Regions from separate parts of the Colwellia sp. MB3u-8 genome, predicted to be linked through region 4. Evidence: predicted binding sites of a transcription regulator. Region 4 holds the regulator's gene; each other region holds the start of a gene.
What was found. Region 4 encodes LexA, which represses DNA repair genes until DNA is damaged. Its sites were predicted from a motif close to TACTGTATNNNNATACAGTA; they were not measured.
Positions count from the first base shown of each region.

Region 1: the regulator LexA is predicted to act here: its motif matches at 2,686-2,705, upstream of recN (DNA repair protein RecN).
Region 2: the regulator LexA is predicted to act here: its motif matches at 1,614-1,633, upstream of recA (recombinase RecA).
Region 3: the regulator LexA is predicted to act here: its motif matches at 2,279-2,298, upstream of H4J54_RS16215 (SOS response-associated peptidase family protein).

Region 1 covers NZ_JACGVA010000060.1:598-4,820, reverse strand. Annotated here, with positions in the region: gene H4J54_RS08520 (RnfH family protein) at 1-207, shown strand, start outside; gene H4J54_RS08515 (outer membrane protein assembly factor BamE) at 488-835, opposite strand; gene recN (DNA repair protein RecN) at 941-2,605, opposite strand; gene nadK (NAD(+) kinase) at 2,781-3,662, opposite strand; gene grpE (nucleotide exchange factor GrpE) at 3,847-4,223, shown strand, end outside.
Region 2 covers NZ_JACGVA010000066.1:127,435-131,657, forward strand. Annotated here, with positions in the region: gene fdhA (formaldehyde dehydrogenase, glutathione-independent) at 1-436, shown strand, start outside; gene H4J54_RS19480 (hypothetical protein) at 900-1,034, opposite strand; gene H4J54_RS11770 (diguanylate cyclase domain-containing protein) at 1,111-1,332, opposite strand; gene recA (recombinase RecA) at 1,687-2,757, shown strand; gene H4J54_RS11780 (XdhC family protein) at 3,072-4,172, shown strand.
Region 3 covers NZ_JACGVA010000072.1:54,807-59,029, forward strand. Annotated here, with positions in the region: gene H4J54_RS16210 (EAL domain-containing protein) at 1-1,401, opposite strand, end outside; gene H4J54_RS16215 (SOS response-associated peptidase family protein) at 2,370-3,062, shown strand; gene H4J54_RS16220 (DNA-J related domain-containing protein) at 3,449-4,024, opposite strand.
Region 4 covers NZ_JACGVA010000068.1:83,310-87,532, reverse strand. Annotated here, with positions in the region: gene coxB (cytochrome c oxidase subunit II) at 1-603, opposite strand, end outside; gene lexA (transcriptional repressor LexA) at 1,240-1,854, opposite strand; gene H4J54_RS12860 (hypothetical protein) at 2,200-2,502, shown strand; gene oxyR (DNA-binding transcriptional regulator OxyR) at 2,767-3,669, shown strand; gene ahpF (alkyl hydroperoxide reductase subunit F) at 3,802-4,223, opposite strand, start outside.

The sequences.
Region 1 (4,223 bases), on a different contig from region 4:
GTTGAAGAGTTTCCTGAAATAGATTTAGCCGTTAATAAGGTGGGTATTTGGAATCGCTTAGCTAAGTTAACCGATACGGTGAAAGACTTAGATCGTATTGAAATTTACCGTCCACTGCTTGCTGACCCGAAAGAAGTGCGTAAACGCAGAGCAGAAAAAGCCAAAGAAGAAGGCCGGGCTAATAAAATTACTGGCGGTCGGGTTTAGTCATACCGAGGTAATACTGGCGAGAGTTAATTTACTCTTTTGATATATGACCTAGGATATCTGACTTAGCTAGGTAATTTAGGTGATTTATTAAAAATTTAGCCATAAAAAAGCATGTCCTACAATAGACATGCTTTATCTTCAGGATGAACCTTATATCAAGATCACATGGAAGTTCCTAGCCATTAAAGTCATTAATGGCTGCACTGCATCAGTACATTGTTGGACGCCAATGTGAAAGAGTGATGATGTTCAAAAAACAACTAACCTAGTTAACCCGCTAGTTAACCATAGGTACGTTATAGCTTTCCGGTAATTCAAAATCACCTTCAGCATTAACAACCTTGTTATTATCAAAGGTAATGGTAAATTGTTTTTTTGCGTTAAATTCGTCGCTTCGACCTGATTTGAAACGATAAACATAATGCCAAATATCTTTATTAAACGCGCCTTGAACAACAGGGCTACCTAATACAAACTTAACTTGTTCTTTTGTCATACCAATTTGAAGTTTGTCGATATCTTTTTGCTCTAAATAGTTTCCTTGTGGAATATCTATACGATAAACCCAGCTAGAACAGGCAGAAACAGACAAGGCGATTACAATAGCTAATACTCGAAAAAACATGTTAATTATAATTATCCTTTATAGTTTGAATGGGGATAATAGCGAAGCAGGCTAACAGATACAAAATAATTTTTAGTTTATTTTACCCGCTTGCTGATCTTTGCTTTATCCGGCCAGTAATTCTTGCGCGTTAGCTAGGCTATTTTCGGTAATTTTATCACCAGCCAGTAAGCGAGCAATTTCTTGGACGCGGCCATTGCTAGAAAGTTCAGTTACTGTGGTTTCTGTATGTTCACCATCGGTTAATTTAGCGACAAATAATTGTTGATGACCTTTACTGGCCACTTGCGGTAAGTGAGTTACACAAATAACCTGAGTATTTTTTGCTAATTGTTTCAACTTGCTACCTACCATAGCGGCGGTTGGGCCACTGATACCCACATCCACTTCATCAAATATTAAGGTAGGGGTAATAATTTTATCCGCCAGAATAACTTGCATCGCTAAGCTGATACGAGAAAGTTCGCCGCCTGAGGCAACTTTATTCATCGCTTCTAACGCTTGCCCTGGGTTTAAACTCGCAAGATAACTCACGCTGTCATTGCCGTTAACCGATAAGTTTTCGCTTTTATCTTGGCAAATATCGATGAAAAACTTGCCATACGGCATGTTGAGATCGGCCATGCTTTTGGTGATCATTTTACTTAACTTAGTGGCGGCTTTTTTTCTTGAATCAGACAAAATCAGTGCAGCCTGTTGATATTTTTGTTTTGCGGCCTCTATATCATCGTTAATTTGGTTTAAACGTGTTTCATCAGAGCTAAATAATTGTAGCTCTTGTAATAGCTGTTGATGAAAATTGGCTAATGAGCTGGCCGATACTTGATGTTTTTTAGCTAGCAGCACAGCGGTTGAATAACGCTCTTCTATTAAAGTATAAGCTTGTGGGTCAAGCTCTAAACTTTCGTAATAATGCTTAATTTCTTGGCTAGCGTCTTCAACTTGAATTAAGGCTTCGTTAAGCTGTTCTGCTATGGCTTTTAATGTCGGGTCATAGTTACCTAAAGCGGTAATTTGCTCGGTACTGTGCCGTAGGCCATCAACAACGTTAAATTGTTCATCTTCAGATAATTCTTGTACAGCAATTAAGGTTTCATTGAGGATGTGCTGACCATTACTTTGGCGGTTATAGTCAATTTCCAAGCTTTCAAATTCATCAAGTTGTAATGAAAACTCATCTAATTCGTTTACTTGATACTGTAATAATTGCTGTTTGGCTTCACGTTGTAGTTTGCTTTCTTGCAACAGTTGGGCTTCTTGGCTAAGTTCACGCCATTGATGGTAATAATATTTAACTTCATCTAACAAGTGCTGGTGGCTGGCATAAGCGTCAAGAATATTGCGTTGTTCAGCGGGTTTAACCAGTAGTTGATGGTTATGCTGACTGTGGATGTTGATCAGTAGTTGTCCAATTTCTTTTAGTTGCGTTAAAGGCACTTGGCTACCATTAATATAGGCTTTTGAGCGGCCTTCAGCAGAAATAACCCGCCGCAGAATACATTCATTTTCGAGCAACATATCATTGTTTTTTAGCCATTTTTTTGCTCTTTTGTTATTACTAGTATCAAAAGTGGCGGCTAACTCGGCTTTCGCGCAATTAGGTCTAACGACGTTGGTTACCGCCCTATCACCTAAGCAAAGCCCTAAGGCGTCAATCGCAATAGACTTACCTGCACCGGTTTCGCCGGTAATGGTAGTCATGCCTTGTTGCCAATCAATGTCGAGTGAACGCACAATGGCAAAATTTTGAATGTTGAGCTGCAATAACATAGTCGCCTCACTGTCTTTATCACAACGTTATATTGGATAAAGTGTTAATACCAATGGGTATGGTAACCAAAAAAACCAGATACTGTTAATTTATACAGTATCTGGTTTTTATTCAAGCTCTGTTTGCAACTTTATTTATATTTCGACATTCTACCCATCGCAGGTTTAAGTAATATCAGTAGAGTTTGTGACCCCAACCTAATTTATTTCTTAGTACATTAAAGTAGTTATGATCAAGTGGGTGTATTAGGCGTAGGGTAAATTCACTTTTTTTAATAATCACTTCATCACCGGGCATAACCGCTAAAATCACATGGCCATCGCAGCTAACCTGCAAGTTTTCATAGTTTTCATTAGCCAGTTTTAGTTTGATCTCGCTGTTACCGTCAACCACAATAGGTCGACTAGTTAACGTATGCGGAAACATAGGCACCAAGGAAAGGGCATTTAAATTGGGGGTTAATATTGGGCCACCCGCTGACATAGAATACGCGGTTGAGCCGGTAGGCGTTGAAACAATTAAACCATCAGAGCGTTGACTAAACATAAAGCTGCCATCGATATAAACTTCAAATTCGATCATGCTAGCGACTTTACCTGCATGCAGTACCGCTTCGTTCACCGCACTGTTTGAGCTTTTAAGTTTGCCGTGGCGATAAACTTCAGCTTCGATAATAAAGCGTTGTTCAGCGCGAGATTCACCTTTTAAAATGGCTTCAAGCGGGGTAATTAAATCATCAGGAGATAAATCGGTAAGAAAACCTAAATTGCCACGGTTAACCCCAATAACACCGACATTGTAACAAGCTAAAACTCTCGCCGCGCCTAACATATAGCCGTCACCACCAATCACAATAGCCAGATCGGCCTGCTCGCCAATACGGGTAAGTGACGCCATGACAACATTTTCAATATTAACGGTTTGGGCCACAGAGTTTTCTACCAGCACTTGATAGCCTTGCTGCGATAAATACTGATGTAAAGCTGCTATGGTTGAACTGGCACCTTCATGGTTAGGTTTACCAATTAAGCCAATAGTGCGGTATAAATTACTCATACGGTGCTTATAAATATGTAATATAATTAAGGACTATCAGCAGTTTCGCGCTATTTCGCTCGCTTGTAAAGTTGACTTTTTTTTAAATGATTTACTTTTGTGCTTGAATCATAAAAACAAACCCCCATAATTAGCATTATTATATTACCTATTTTGAAATTTAAGACCTACTTTGGAGTTTTTCATGGCCAACGAGTCAACAGAGAATAAAAGTGCTGAAGATATTTTAGCAGACAAATTAGCCACTGAAATTATTGAGGATGCAGAAGAGCAAGTTGAAGTTGAACTTGACGCCGCAGTCGAAAATATCAGTGCTGAGCAAGAAAAAATAAACGAGCTTGAACTCGCCTTAGCTACCGCTAAATCAACGGTTGCCGATCAAAAAGATTCAGTCATACGTGCGAAAGCAGAAGTTGACAATGTTCGTCGCCGTGCGTCACAAGACGTTGAAAAAGCACGTAAGTTTGCTTTAGAAAAATTTGCTGCTGAAATGTTAACAACAGTAGACAACCTAGAGCGAGCATTACAAAATATCGATAAAGATGACGAAAGTAATACGGC
Region 2 (4,223 bases), on a different contig from region 4:
TGTTCCTGAAGTTGATGCAGCAGTAGATTGTGTTGGTTTTGAAGCCCATAGCCATGGCTGTAGCCATCATCAAGAACAGCCTGCAATTGTACTTAATACTATGATGGAGGTAACGCGTGCGGGTGGTGGAATCGGTATTCCAGGGCTTTATGTCACTGGCGATCCTGGTGCATCTACCGAAGCGGCTAAAACAGGCCAACTTAGTATGAACTTTGGCCTTGGTTGGGCTAAATCGCACTATTTTGTCACAGGGCAATGTCCAGTAATGAAATATCATCGCAATTTAATGCAAGCCATTTTATGGGATAAAGTGCAAATTGCCAAAGCTGTTAATGTACAAGTAATTTCACTCGATGGTGCACCTGAAGGTTACAGTGCCTTTGATCAAGGTGCCGCGCAAAAGTTTGTGATCGACCCTCATTCAATGGTGGTTTAATATAGAAAAGTCTAGCTTCATTACAGCAAACGGCGTATTAAATGCGCCGTTTGAGTAATTATTCAGCCTCTATGAATAAGGACGCTTTAATTTAGATGACTATGCACTTGACTCAGGACTATTTTACAGGGCATAGCATTATTTGGTAGCGTTACACGGGCGGTTGCGGTATAAAGTTTACAGTCAATTTTTATTTACTTGATAAATTTATATAGCGGTTTCGGACACAAAGCGAGATAGGATTTAATCTTAATTTGGACTGCTCCATTAAAGTTTTTAGATATCAGCCAAACCAGAAAACCTAACCGCAGCTCGTCACCTAACAGCTGATGTCTAAAAGGATCACAATGAGGAAACCGCCAAAATTAATCCGTAAATTGACAAATAAAAAGATAATAAAAGCAAGGTCGAGCAATTATTTGAAAGCCCTATCTACAAAATAGTGTTATTGCTACTTAGGCATTTATCTCTCAACTTCAACGCAATTTCGTCCTGAGTCTTTCGCTCGATACCATGCATTATCTGCCCGCTGAGTTAACAACGACACGGTCGTGTCAATGTCACTGAGTTGGGCAACATCTAAGCTGATAGTAACCATCGATTATCTTCAAAGTTTTATATTTATTGCTGCAATACAGTCACATAAACGTTGTGCAATATCTCTACTGCACTGTCTAGTGTAGAATCAGGTAAAACCACCATGAACTCTTCAGCGCCAGTGCGACCGACACCATCGTTTTTTCGCAGGGTAAGTTGTGCTCGGTTGATATTTTTTGTAGCAGACGATCACCAATCTCATGGCCCCAAGTATCATTAATACGTTTGAAGTAATCAAGGTCAAATAATAATAAACTCATAGGAGTGTGTGAGGAAAGTTCTTTTGTTATTATTATCATTGAACTGCATCATTGAACTGCCGTAACTAAAATTGATGAAAGTATTAAGGGCATAGATTATGCGTAAGACAGGTGATCAATTTTTCTATTTTTGATAAAATTCATCAGTTAAACTAATCATATAAAACCACTGTGTAAAGATTGATAACTGTAATAGTAACTTTTCAAATGAAAAATTTATAAAGTTACTTTTGTTAATAAACTCTTTATTTTTCAACGGTTAATATCTATAGGTTATTTTGTTTTTATATATAAATAAAATAATCTAATAAAAACCTTGATACTGTACGACTATACAGTATACTTTGTTTCATCAAAACAAATTAAGCACCTAAACCTCTCGTGGAGTAATAAATGGACGATAACAAAGAAAAAGCATTATCAGCTGCCTTAAGCCAAATCGAACGTCAATTTGGTAAAGGTTCTATCATGAAGTTAGGTGACAATAACACCATGGACGTTGAAACAATCTCTACCGGTTCATTAGGATTAGATATTGCTTTAGGTGCTGGCGGCTTACCTCTAGGTCGTGTTGTTGAAATTTATGGTCCAGAGTCAAGTGGTAAAACAACCCTGACACTTGAAGTTATTGCTGAAGCACAACGTAATGGTAAAATTTGTGCATTTGTTGATGCTGAGCATGCACTTGACCCTGTCTATGCGGCAAAATTGGGCGTAGATATTAACGAATTGTTGGTTTCTCAACCGGATACGGGTGAGCAAGCGCTTGAAATTTGTGACATGTTAACTCGCTCAGGTGCTATTGACGTTATTGTTGTCGACTCGGTGGCTGCGTTAACACCAAAAGCTGAAATTGAAGGCGATATGGGTGATTCACACATGGGCTTACAAGCTCGTATGTTATCACAAGCCATGCGTAAATTAACCGGTAATTTGAAAAAATCAAATACCATGATTATCTTTATCAACCAAATTCGAATGAAAATTGGTGTAATGTTTGGCTCTCCAGAAACCACAACAGGTGGTAACGCCTTAAAATTTTATGCTTCTATACGTTTAGATATACGCCGTATTGGCGCGGTTAAAAATGGTGACGAAATTATTGGTAATGAAACACGTGTTAAAGTGGTTAAAAATAAAATAGCACCACCTTTTAAGCAAGCTGAGTTTCAAATTCTATATGGTGAAGGTATTAATAGTTTAGGTGAGTTAGTTGACCTTGGCGTTAAAAATGAAATGGTTGAAAAAGCCGGCGCTTGGTATAGTTATAAAGGCGACAAAATTGGTCAAGGTAAAGCAAACGCAGCTAAGTACTTGAAAGATAATCCTAAAATAGCAAAAGAAATTGATACACGTTTACGTGAAGCACTATTATCGAAAAATAAACTGCCTGAAGCGGCTGAAACAGATAAACCAGTTAAAGCAGCCAAAACAACTAAAGCCACTGAAGAAGTCGTTAAATAATTATTAGCGAGTTTTACTTTTAATGAAAAAGCCACTGTAAAGTGGCTTTTTTAATATCAAAAACTTTATATAATCAGAACATTGCCAATCTTCGCCATCTTGTTAGTTGCTTCAGCATTGCTCTAACGACATGTTTCATCTCAGTATATGACTGCATAGCATATTCACCCTCCATGTCAGTCGATGTTAAAAGCTAGGATTTTGACCGATACACAGAGTAAATAGATACAAATTCGATGTTTTTTAACTTTACCCAACTTGTTATAATAAATTAAAGACCCGTGACCAGCTCCCAATAACTTTAAGGTTTACCATTGCTTAATAATCACTCTCATTACTCCCTGATTGAACATTACTTAAATCATAGCGAAAAACTTGACTGGGTAATTGCCACTATAGTAAATAAAGCGGGCTCAAGTTATCGCTCGCCGGGTGCTATCATGCTGGTTAATAGCTTGGGACAATCGCTTGGTTTAGTCAGTGGCGGCTGTTTAGAAGCCAATATTGTTTTACATGCGAAAAAAGTATTTGATAGCAAGCAAGCCCATTACGTTGTATACGATATGCTAGAAGAAGATGGCTATGCAGCAGAGCTAGGCGTAGGCTGCAAAGGTAAAATAGGCGTATTATTGCAATATGTCACAGCTGCACATCAAGTCTTATTTACCAAGCTTTTTAAGCGCATGCAAGAGGGGCAAGCAAGCTATTTACAACAAATATTTTTAACTGATGAATCAACACCGCAGGCGTTAAATAACATCAGTTTGTTTGATAATGTTGGCCAGTTATTAGTAACAACAGCTCAGGGGCAAGAAAACGTTAAGCAAGATGCTCTAAGGCAAATGATAAAACAGGCAACAGCGCACAGCAATATCACCATTGGCCAAGATCAAGTGTCGATAACCAAAATATCTGCACCGACTAATTTATGGATTTTTGGTGGAGGCTCAGATGCTATTCCTTTAGTGTCAATGGCGGCGCAGATGGGCTGGCGGGTAACGCTTGTTGATCATCGCTCTAGCTATGCCCGCAGCAGCAGTTTTAAGCAGGCCTCAGAAATTTTTAGAATTCATCCCAACGACTTTTCTCAAATAGCACAATTTCGCCAACTTGATGCCGCCGTGTTGATGACGCACAATTTGAATTTGGACGCTGCTTGGTTAAGTTTGCTGCATGAAAATAATATTGCAAAATATATTGGTTTATTAGGCCCAACTGAACGAAGAGGTAATGTTGAAACACTCGCTAATATTGAAGACAGAGCTTGGTTAATGCGTCATGTTAATGGCCCTGTTGGCCTTGATATTGGTGGTGAATTGCCCGAGTCGATTGCCTTGTCTATTTTAGCGCAATGTCACAGTATCTTGCATCATCGCAGCGGTTTAGCCTTGTCAGGTAAATTTATTAATACCTAAGCTCATTTCATATCGGCTTTATATCAAGGCGTAATGGTTAATTTATTCAGG
Region 3 (4,223 bases), on a different contig from region 4:
ATTGATATAGAGTTCGATACGGTGAAATTGCTCGGGTTTGATCACTATTACGGTAAAGTTTTGCTTGCCTTCTTCTATCAGTTGACTGATTTTATGGTCTAAATTTGTTTGTCTCGGTAAATGGTTACTTTGGTGGTAAGCAACCATGGCTAGTTTTTCTTGCTCATTGCGGCGAATACGCTCAGCTAAGGCAAATGCCATAAAGGTGACTTCAATCATGATGGCAAATAGGAGTGCATTACCGGTCAAAAAGCTATATTCAAGTTGATTAAACAGCACCATAGGTTGAATAATAGCGCCAATTAATAAGGGCAACCAGGACAAGAAGTAAAAACGTGCCCATAAAAAATCTCGTTTTAGGCGGTTAAGAATTAAAAAGAGTACGACAATATAAAATAGTGGTTGCAGAGAGAAAAAAAGTTTAGTTTGTGTTAATTCGTCGAGCGAAAGAGAATATAGCCCTAATGAACTAATAACAATACTAAATACAAGTGAATATTTGTAAGCCCAATGTTTTAAACGGTCATAACGTAAAAAATAAAGCGTAAATAACAGTAAAAAAATAATCAGTAAAAAATGTGTAAAAATAATATATTTATTGAGTAACTGCATTACCCAGTCGGAGAAAAGAAAATATCCATAACCTGTTAATGAGGACAGCACTGCAAAAGCAGATAATAAGTAACCAATATACAATAAATAAACTTTATTTTTGTCAGCAAAAAATAATACTAAGTTATATATTGCCATGATGAGTAATATGCCGATAAATGCGCCATATATTAATTGAGATAGCATTACTCTTTGTTCGAAGTCTTGCGGGGTAAATAACAGCAGAGGAATATTAGGAGGACCAGAATTTTTCACTTTTATCAGGAATTCACTATGGCCGAATTGATTCAGCTTTAGTCTTGCATAAGGGTAAACATTTTGGCTTAACTCTTTTGAATTGGCGCGTTTATGGTAAATTTTTTCTGGCGCAGTAAAGGCATTTAGTTGATAAACGATAAAAGTATCAAGCATACTATGTTCGGCCATCAATATTAGTTGCTTGTTGCCACTACCTTGAATAAAGCTTTTTTGCGCGCTAGTAGTTATCGATTTTTTATCAATAGGATAATGCAGAGATAGTTTTATCCAATAACTTTGCTGTGCTAATGCATAAGGAATACTATTTAATTTACTAGCGATAAAGTCAGTATTACTTAAGATATTTTTAAGGTCAACATTGTTGTTTTTATCAATGTAATAGCTACTATTAATAGTAAAGTCACTATTTAATTCGTTGATATTTTTTTGGTCAATATTATGAATAAGGCCAGCAAAGCTGACGACAATAGTAAGTAAAATGATAGCAATTAAAGCGGTGGAAATTCTTTTGCTGAATTCGGAAAATATCAAGAAATACATACTCATCTAAGTGAATGATAATTCGGAATGTGCCCTTTCGGTTAACTTTTCAAGACTCACCACATTTTTGTTACGGCAAACATTATTTCGCTCAACAGCTTGTAGTCTTATGCTTGTTAGATATTTTTACTCGCTTATATTACCTTGCTATACAGAATGATTGCACGTCAAAGGTGCCACATTGTACAAATAACCCAAAAGTACAAATAACTTTATAATCAGTAAAATAACAAACAAAATAATCGACAGTTCAATAGTCGCTAAAAAATTTAATATTTCTATTATCAATAATGTAACAGAAATATTACTATTAAGTCACTATTTTAGTATTAATGAAATTATTTTTTAATTAAATTCAACGACTAGGGCGTAAAATAAGCTTGTCAGAGATAAAGCTTTGGCTGGTCTATTTTATAAATCAAATTAAACGTAAGCAAATAATCAGCGGTAAGTGGAATTAACATGATAAATAGGGATTTGACTAAGCGTGTTGTTATCAACAAAGAAAGACAAGTTTAGCAAGCAAGCCCTTTATCTGGCGTGTAATGCAAGCCATTAGCGCGTAAAAAGCATAAAATTGGCCATGCAAGCTGTGTAGTTGAATATAAAGCTGGGGGGCAAATTTTTCTCGAAATAATTAGCCTTTAGGCGAGGATAACTTTGTTCTTTTAGGGACTTTTTCTGATTAACATACATATACGCCAACCCATAGAGCGAAAAAAAGTGACTTAGTGTCTTTGTAGGTACTCAATATTCTCTGCTTTTAAATACCCAAGCTCTTTAACATTAGCCCATTAATAATCGCTATGGTCAAGGCATGTTAAAGCTAGGTGCTGAAGGGCAAACGGAAAAATAGTCAATGAAGTGTTACTTTTTAAGCTTGCAGTTAACCGTTAACTGGCGAGATATAGCTAAAATTCGTTGCTAAGATAGCCTGTAATTCATGAGGAATAAAAAACATGTGCGGTCGGTTCAATATGACCTTTGATAAAGGTGTTAAAAAACTTTATACCAGCTTAAAAATTAACAAGGTAATCGATAACCCTATTGATAGTCGTTGTGTAAAAGCGACAGATACCATTTCCATTGTCAGAAATGTAGGTGAACAACGGCGTGTGGAAAACGCTACTTGGTGGTTACTGTTAGACCAAAGGGTAAATGGTTTTAAACCGTCTCAATTTACTTCATTTAATACACGATATGATAAGTTAAATACCCCAAGAAGTGCAGGTTATCAAGCGTACCGTAGTTCACGATGTGTTATTGTGGTTAAAGGTTTTGGTGAAACTGAATTTTTGAATAAAAAACCTATACATTATTACGATATGGCAGCAGAGTCAGGTGGCTTAATACTTGGGGGTTTGTGCCGTGAATGGAAGCACCAAACAACAGGTGAAATAAAACTTAGCTGCTCGGTTATCACCTTGCCTCCACACCCAAAGCTGATGAAAATTCACAGCAAAGCAATGCCGCTAATCCTACCGCAAGAATCACTATTAGTAGATAGGTGGCTAAATACTCAATTTAATGAGGTTGAGCAATTTGAACACTTGCTACAACCCCATATTCCACAAAATCTTATTGCTCACCAGATTGATAAACCTATGACTTATAAAACCATCTCCGAGTCACAGCTTATTAACCATGATTGATTCTATATGCTGGCCTTAACGCTCAATTAAATACTGTTTTTTTTAGAGCCAGTGGTCATCCTTGGGCAAAAAAACATCTTATTTTAACAAGTATTAACACGTGTTTTGATAGAAAATATGACACTTCAGCAGATGCAGATAAGGAACGAACATTACCCATTGTTGACTTGATAAGCTAATGCAAACTTAGCACAAAAAGTAGATGTTCAAACATTAACAGACTAGAATTATTGGCTTGGGTAACAAAGTAGAGCTGATCTATCATAGTTGGTCTTAGTCATGATGTGAAATACGAACTTAGCGTTAAACTTACTTAAAGTTTAATGAGTGGTTTTCTAAGGCCTAATATGGCCCTTAACGAATTAGAAATAAATAAAAAATTTCCGTTAAGTTTTAGAATAACAAAACTTTAAGATTTCATAGGCTTCTCGGGTTTTGATAAAGTCATCTTTGCTGCCGCCTTTATCAGGGTGATTAATGAAAACTTTTTTTTGGTAAGCATGACGTATCTTAGACCAATCCACACCTTGATTTAGTCCTAACGTCGTCAGAGCATCGCCAACCTTATCTACCGCCTGATATCTTTGCCAAAAACTAGCAAAAAGTGATTCAACCTCTTCAACAGTGATATTATTCAAATTAGACCAGTTTAAATAGTAGTGGGCCAGATCATTATCGCGCGTGGTCAGGGAATTTTTAACGCCATCGCAATGTGGCATCAGACAGATTTCTAAAGGAAAAATTGTCAGTGAAAAACCCTCTGTTTGAATATCATGTTGAATTTGATAAAGCGCATTCATAACAAAAAAATTCTTTTGGAAAATGGCTATCTGAGGAGCGACATCCGTTAGAATAAGCGCAAGAAAGTCTTGTTCACAAAGCTTCACCAAATCAAGCAGCGAGCAGGAACTTTTCTGCTCTCTTAAATATCTCAGTATCGAAATAATTAAAGGATTGGTCATAGGTTTCAGTTCCCCTTTTATTTATTGCACACAAATGACTGTCAGCTGGTACAGTAGAAGTTAGCGTTTACCGGTTAGAGTCAAGAGTATCTTGCTCGCTCTTAAGCAAACCATAGCAATAATGAGGATGTCAGGTCAAAATAGTACTAACTATTAAGCGTTTCAGCTCAGCCAAAATATCCACTGTTAGCGAATAGAA
Region 4 (4,223 bases):
ATAAACACCGGGTTCATCGACCTTGGTCCAAGCTTCATTAATAAAGCCTGGGTTAGCATCTTGTTTTACCGCAAATGCCGGTACCCACCAAGCATGGATAACATCATCAGAAGTAATAACAAAACGCACTTTTTTATTGATTGGAATAACCAAAGGACGATCAACTTCTAACAGGTAATGTTCACCTTTTTCTGCTGAGGTACCATCTTGGTTTTCGTATTGTTCACGCGGAGTAGAAAGCACTGAATAAAATTCAAGGTCTTGATCAAAGTATTTATAATGCCATTTCCACTGAGAACCCGTTACTTGAATGGTTAAATCCGCATCATCGTTATTTTCCATATCGATCAGCGTAATAGTGGCTGGAAAAGCCATAGCAATTAGAATAACAACAGGAATCGCTGTCCAAAGAATTTCAACTTTTGTGCTTTCATGAAAGGTTGCTGGTTTAAAGCCTTTTGATTTACGGTGAAACACCATAGACCAAAACATAGCACCAAAGACCACAACACCAATAGCAGTACAGATATAGAGCACTAGCATATGTAAATCATATACGTCTCTGCTCACCTCAGTAACACCTTTAGTTAAGTTCAGCGACATCTCTGCCCACACTGAACTAGAGAACAAGCCCCCTAGCAACAACAAACCTAGGTTACGTCTTTTCACACGACATCTCCTTCACCTTTAATTTAGGCCAAATAACATATTTTCATTATGAAAACCGGCTATTTAGCGCATACATTTATTATTATTTAAGTGACGCATTAATCAACAGTTGCCAATTGCGCCCTATTGTTTTTTTGTACGTTTTCCAGACTAGAATTACTTAAAACTTGATAGGGGTCAATTTTTAATTTCAAAAGCATGATAAATAAAAACCAATAAATACAATAGAGTAAATGCCCTAAACTGGACGACAAGTAGATTTTTAAAAGGATGGCTGCAATGTTCATATTTTGTTCAAGGCATAATTTTCATGCTGAATAATAAATAATCAACACAGAAACTTGCTGTATAAAAAGCAAGCTATTAGCGGTATTTATTGCCGAACAGGAGGATTGTTCTAACCAAAAAAATTGAGGTACATATTAGGCACAGAAATGGTTATCAAGCATAAGAAATACGCAGATTTTAACCCCCTAGATTAAACCTAGTGATAGTTAAATCTGCGAAATATAATGTAGAAAAATCTAGTTTAGGTAAATATTAGCATTTATGAAGTAAGTGCAAGCTGAACTACATCCAATCAGCCGCGCGAATAACACCAACGGCTAGACCTTCGATATTAAATTGCTGAAACTTTAAATCGACCTTAATCGGTGCAAAATCTTCATTTTCAGCATGTAAATAAACCACATTGCCCTCACGTTTAAAACGCTTAACGGTAACATCGTCTTCCACACGAGCAACAATCACTTGACCATTTTGCACGTCGGTTGTTTGATGAACAGCCAACAAGTCGCCATCCATAATGCCGATATCTTTCATGCTCTCGCCATTAACACGCAATAAATAATCAGCCGGAGGATGAAATAAATTGCCATCAACTTTGTAATGCTGCTCAACATGTTCTTGCGCCAAAATAGGCTCACCGGCCGCTACACGACCAATAAGTGGCAAACCATCTTCAGCGATAAACTCTTGTGTAAGACGAATACCACGCGATGTGCCAGGTAGCATTTCAATATAACCTTTCTTCGCTAGCGCTTTTAAATGTTCTTCTGCTGCATTGGCCGACTTAAAACCAAAAAAAGCAGCAATTTCAGCACGCGTTGGCGGCATACCTGTGTCGGAAATTTTTTCTCGGATCAGATCAAAAATCTGCTGTTGTCTGGGGGTTAAAGGGCGCATAGTTGTTCCTTAAGCTACTTAAGAGCGAGCCTGTATTTTTACACAGTATTACTGTTATTGTATACAGGCTGTAATTAAACGCAAGAAAATAATCATCCGCCTTTGCTAGTTTGGGTTTTAGTTGCAATGGTGGTGTTTCTAAAAACATTAAGTGCTCAATCCATGTTGTTGTAAGCGGCTTTCACGATTAAAATCAGTTAGGTGTGCATCACGGTCAATTTCATTGTTGATGAATCAAAAAGCACTGCTGATTAAGGTCATTAAAATAGCCATGAATAAAACTATTAACCTTGCTCAAACAGCAGGTATATAGGTTAATAAAACGTAGAAGGTGAATGGAAAATAATGAATAAAGACGAATATTTAGATTGTTGCCAAGCACAGTTGCTGAAAGTTTTTAGCCTCGCAAAAAATCATAAAAAAGATGATAAGCAAAAATTCAGGGCTGAAGGTTTTATCCATGCGGGTAAAGCGTTAGGCGTTATATCTCATGCAGAGGCTGTCGACGTTATCGCGCGAGCTCACTTTCAGGTATTTGGTGAAAGTATTGAATCTCGCCAAAATAGAAAAGCGAGCTTAAAAGAAGCTGTTGCTAAAGGTGATGAAAATTTTATTAACATTCCGGCTTATGAGCGATCAAAGCTATAATGCTTCAATCTCCCTCAACTCCTTAAGACTTTAAGACCTCAAAGTACCGTAAGTCATTTTACACAATGGCTTAAATACCCAGTGATGCAATAAGCGCCTCAGTTAACCAAGCTGTTGGCAAGTTTATAGCCTTTGCAAGCATGGTTTAGTCTGGGTATTAGCGCTTTCATTGCAGGCTTGGCTTGTCAGTATTCTAGCTAAACTCAGTACCTTAAGTTAACATCAATCTAGCTATCAACCACCTCATATCAATAGATGTAAACTATGATAAAAATTCGTGATTTAGAATATCTAACGGCCATTGCCGAATATAAGCATTTTGGCCATGCCGCTGAGGCTTGCTTTGTTAGTCAACCAACGCTAAGTGGTCAAATTCAAAAACTAGAACAACGCCTTAAGCTAACCTTAATTGAACGCCAACCGCGCAATGTTATGCTAACACCCGCAGGAGAAAAGTTAGTACAACAAGCTCGGCAAGTACTTAACGCCGCGAATAACTTTGAAGAAGCGGCAAAAGCGCTACTTGATCCCCTGTCAGGTGATTTACATATAGGCTTAATACCGACGTTAGCGCCATATATATTGCCGCATATTATGCCGGCACTAAACAGCAATCTAGCGAAAATAAACTTCTATTTACATGAAAATAGAACGCAAGATTTACTGCAACAATTGGAAACAGGTAAACTCGATATTTTAATTTTGCCTTGGTTGCCAGAAATGGCGCGTTTTGAACGTTACGATTTATTCACTGAGCCCTTGGTGATGGCAACGTCACCTTCACATCCACTGGCTAATAAAACTAAAGTAACATTTGATGATTTACATAATCAAAAAATTCTCACTTTAGAAGATGGCCATTGTTTGAGAGATCAAGCCATGGGCTATTGCTTTAGCGCTGGTGCGGAGGAAGATCATAGTTTTCGAGCCACCAGTCTTGAAACCTTACGTTATATGGTGGCCAGCAATATGGGTATTACGCTGCTACCACAGTTGGCGACAATTAATTATGCTCCACAAAAGCATATTCATTACATTCCTTTTGAAAGCCCGCAGCCGGTGCGTGAAATATCTTTACTTTGTCGTGCTGGTTACGCGCGTATGGAAAGTGTTAGAGCGGTGGTTAATGAAGTGCGCCAAGCAATGACGGGGTTATTTGATGAATAAATTAGCTATATTTCACAACACGCTTATTAGCTTCGACCAAAAACGCTATCGTTGCCAACGATAGCGTTTATTTTTTGAGTACTTATTGCACTAGCGTTTCAGTACTAATTAAAGCGACGAATTAATCCGCCATTAGGCTGCAGCTTCGCTAACGCTTTCAGTGTTTTCAAGCGGGTTCGGTGTTCTAATTAAATAATCGAATGCACCTAATGCTGCTGTTGCACCACTGCCCATAGCGATAATAATTTGTTTAAATGGCGTGTTTGTTACATCGCCCGCCGCATAAACACCCGCGATATTGGTTTCACCTTTGTGGTTAATGATCACCTCGCCTCGCTCGGTTAAATCAACACTTCCTTGCAAAAACTTTGAATTTGGCACTAAACCAATTTGTACGAAAATACCGGCAAGTTCGATACTCTCTTGCCTATCTGTTGCACGATTAAGGTAGTTTAGCCCAGTAACATGCTTGCCATTACCTAATACTTCGGTGGTTTGAGCATTAACAATAATCTCGATATTTGGCAAAGAACGCGCTTTATTTTGTAATACCG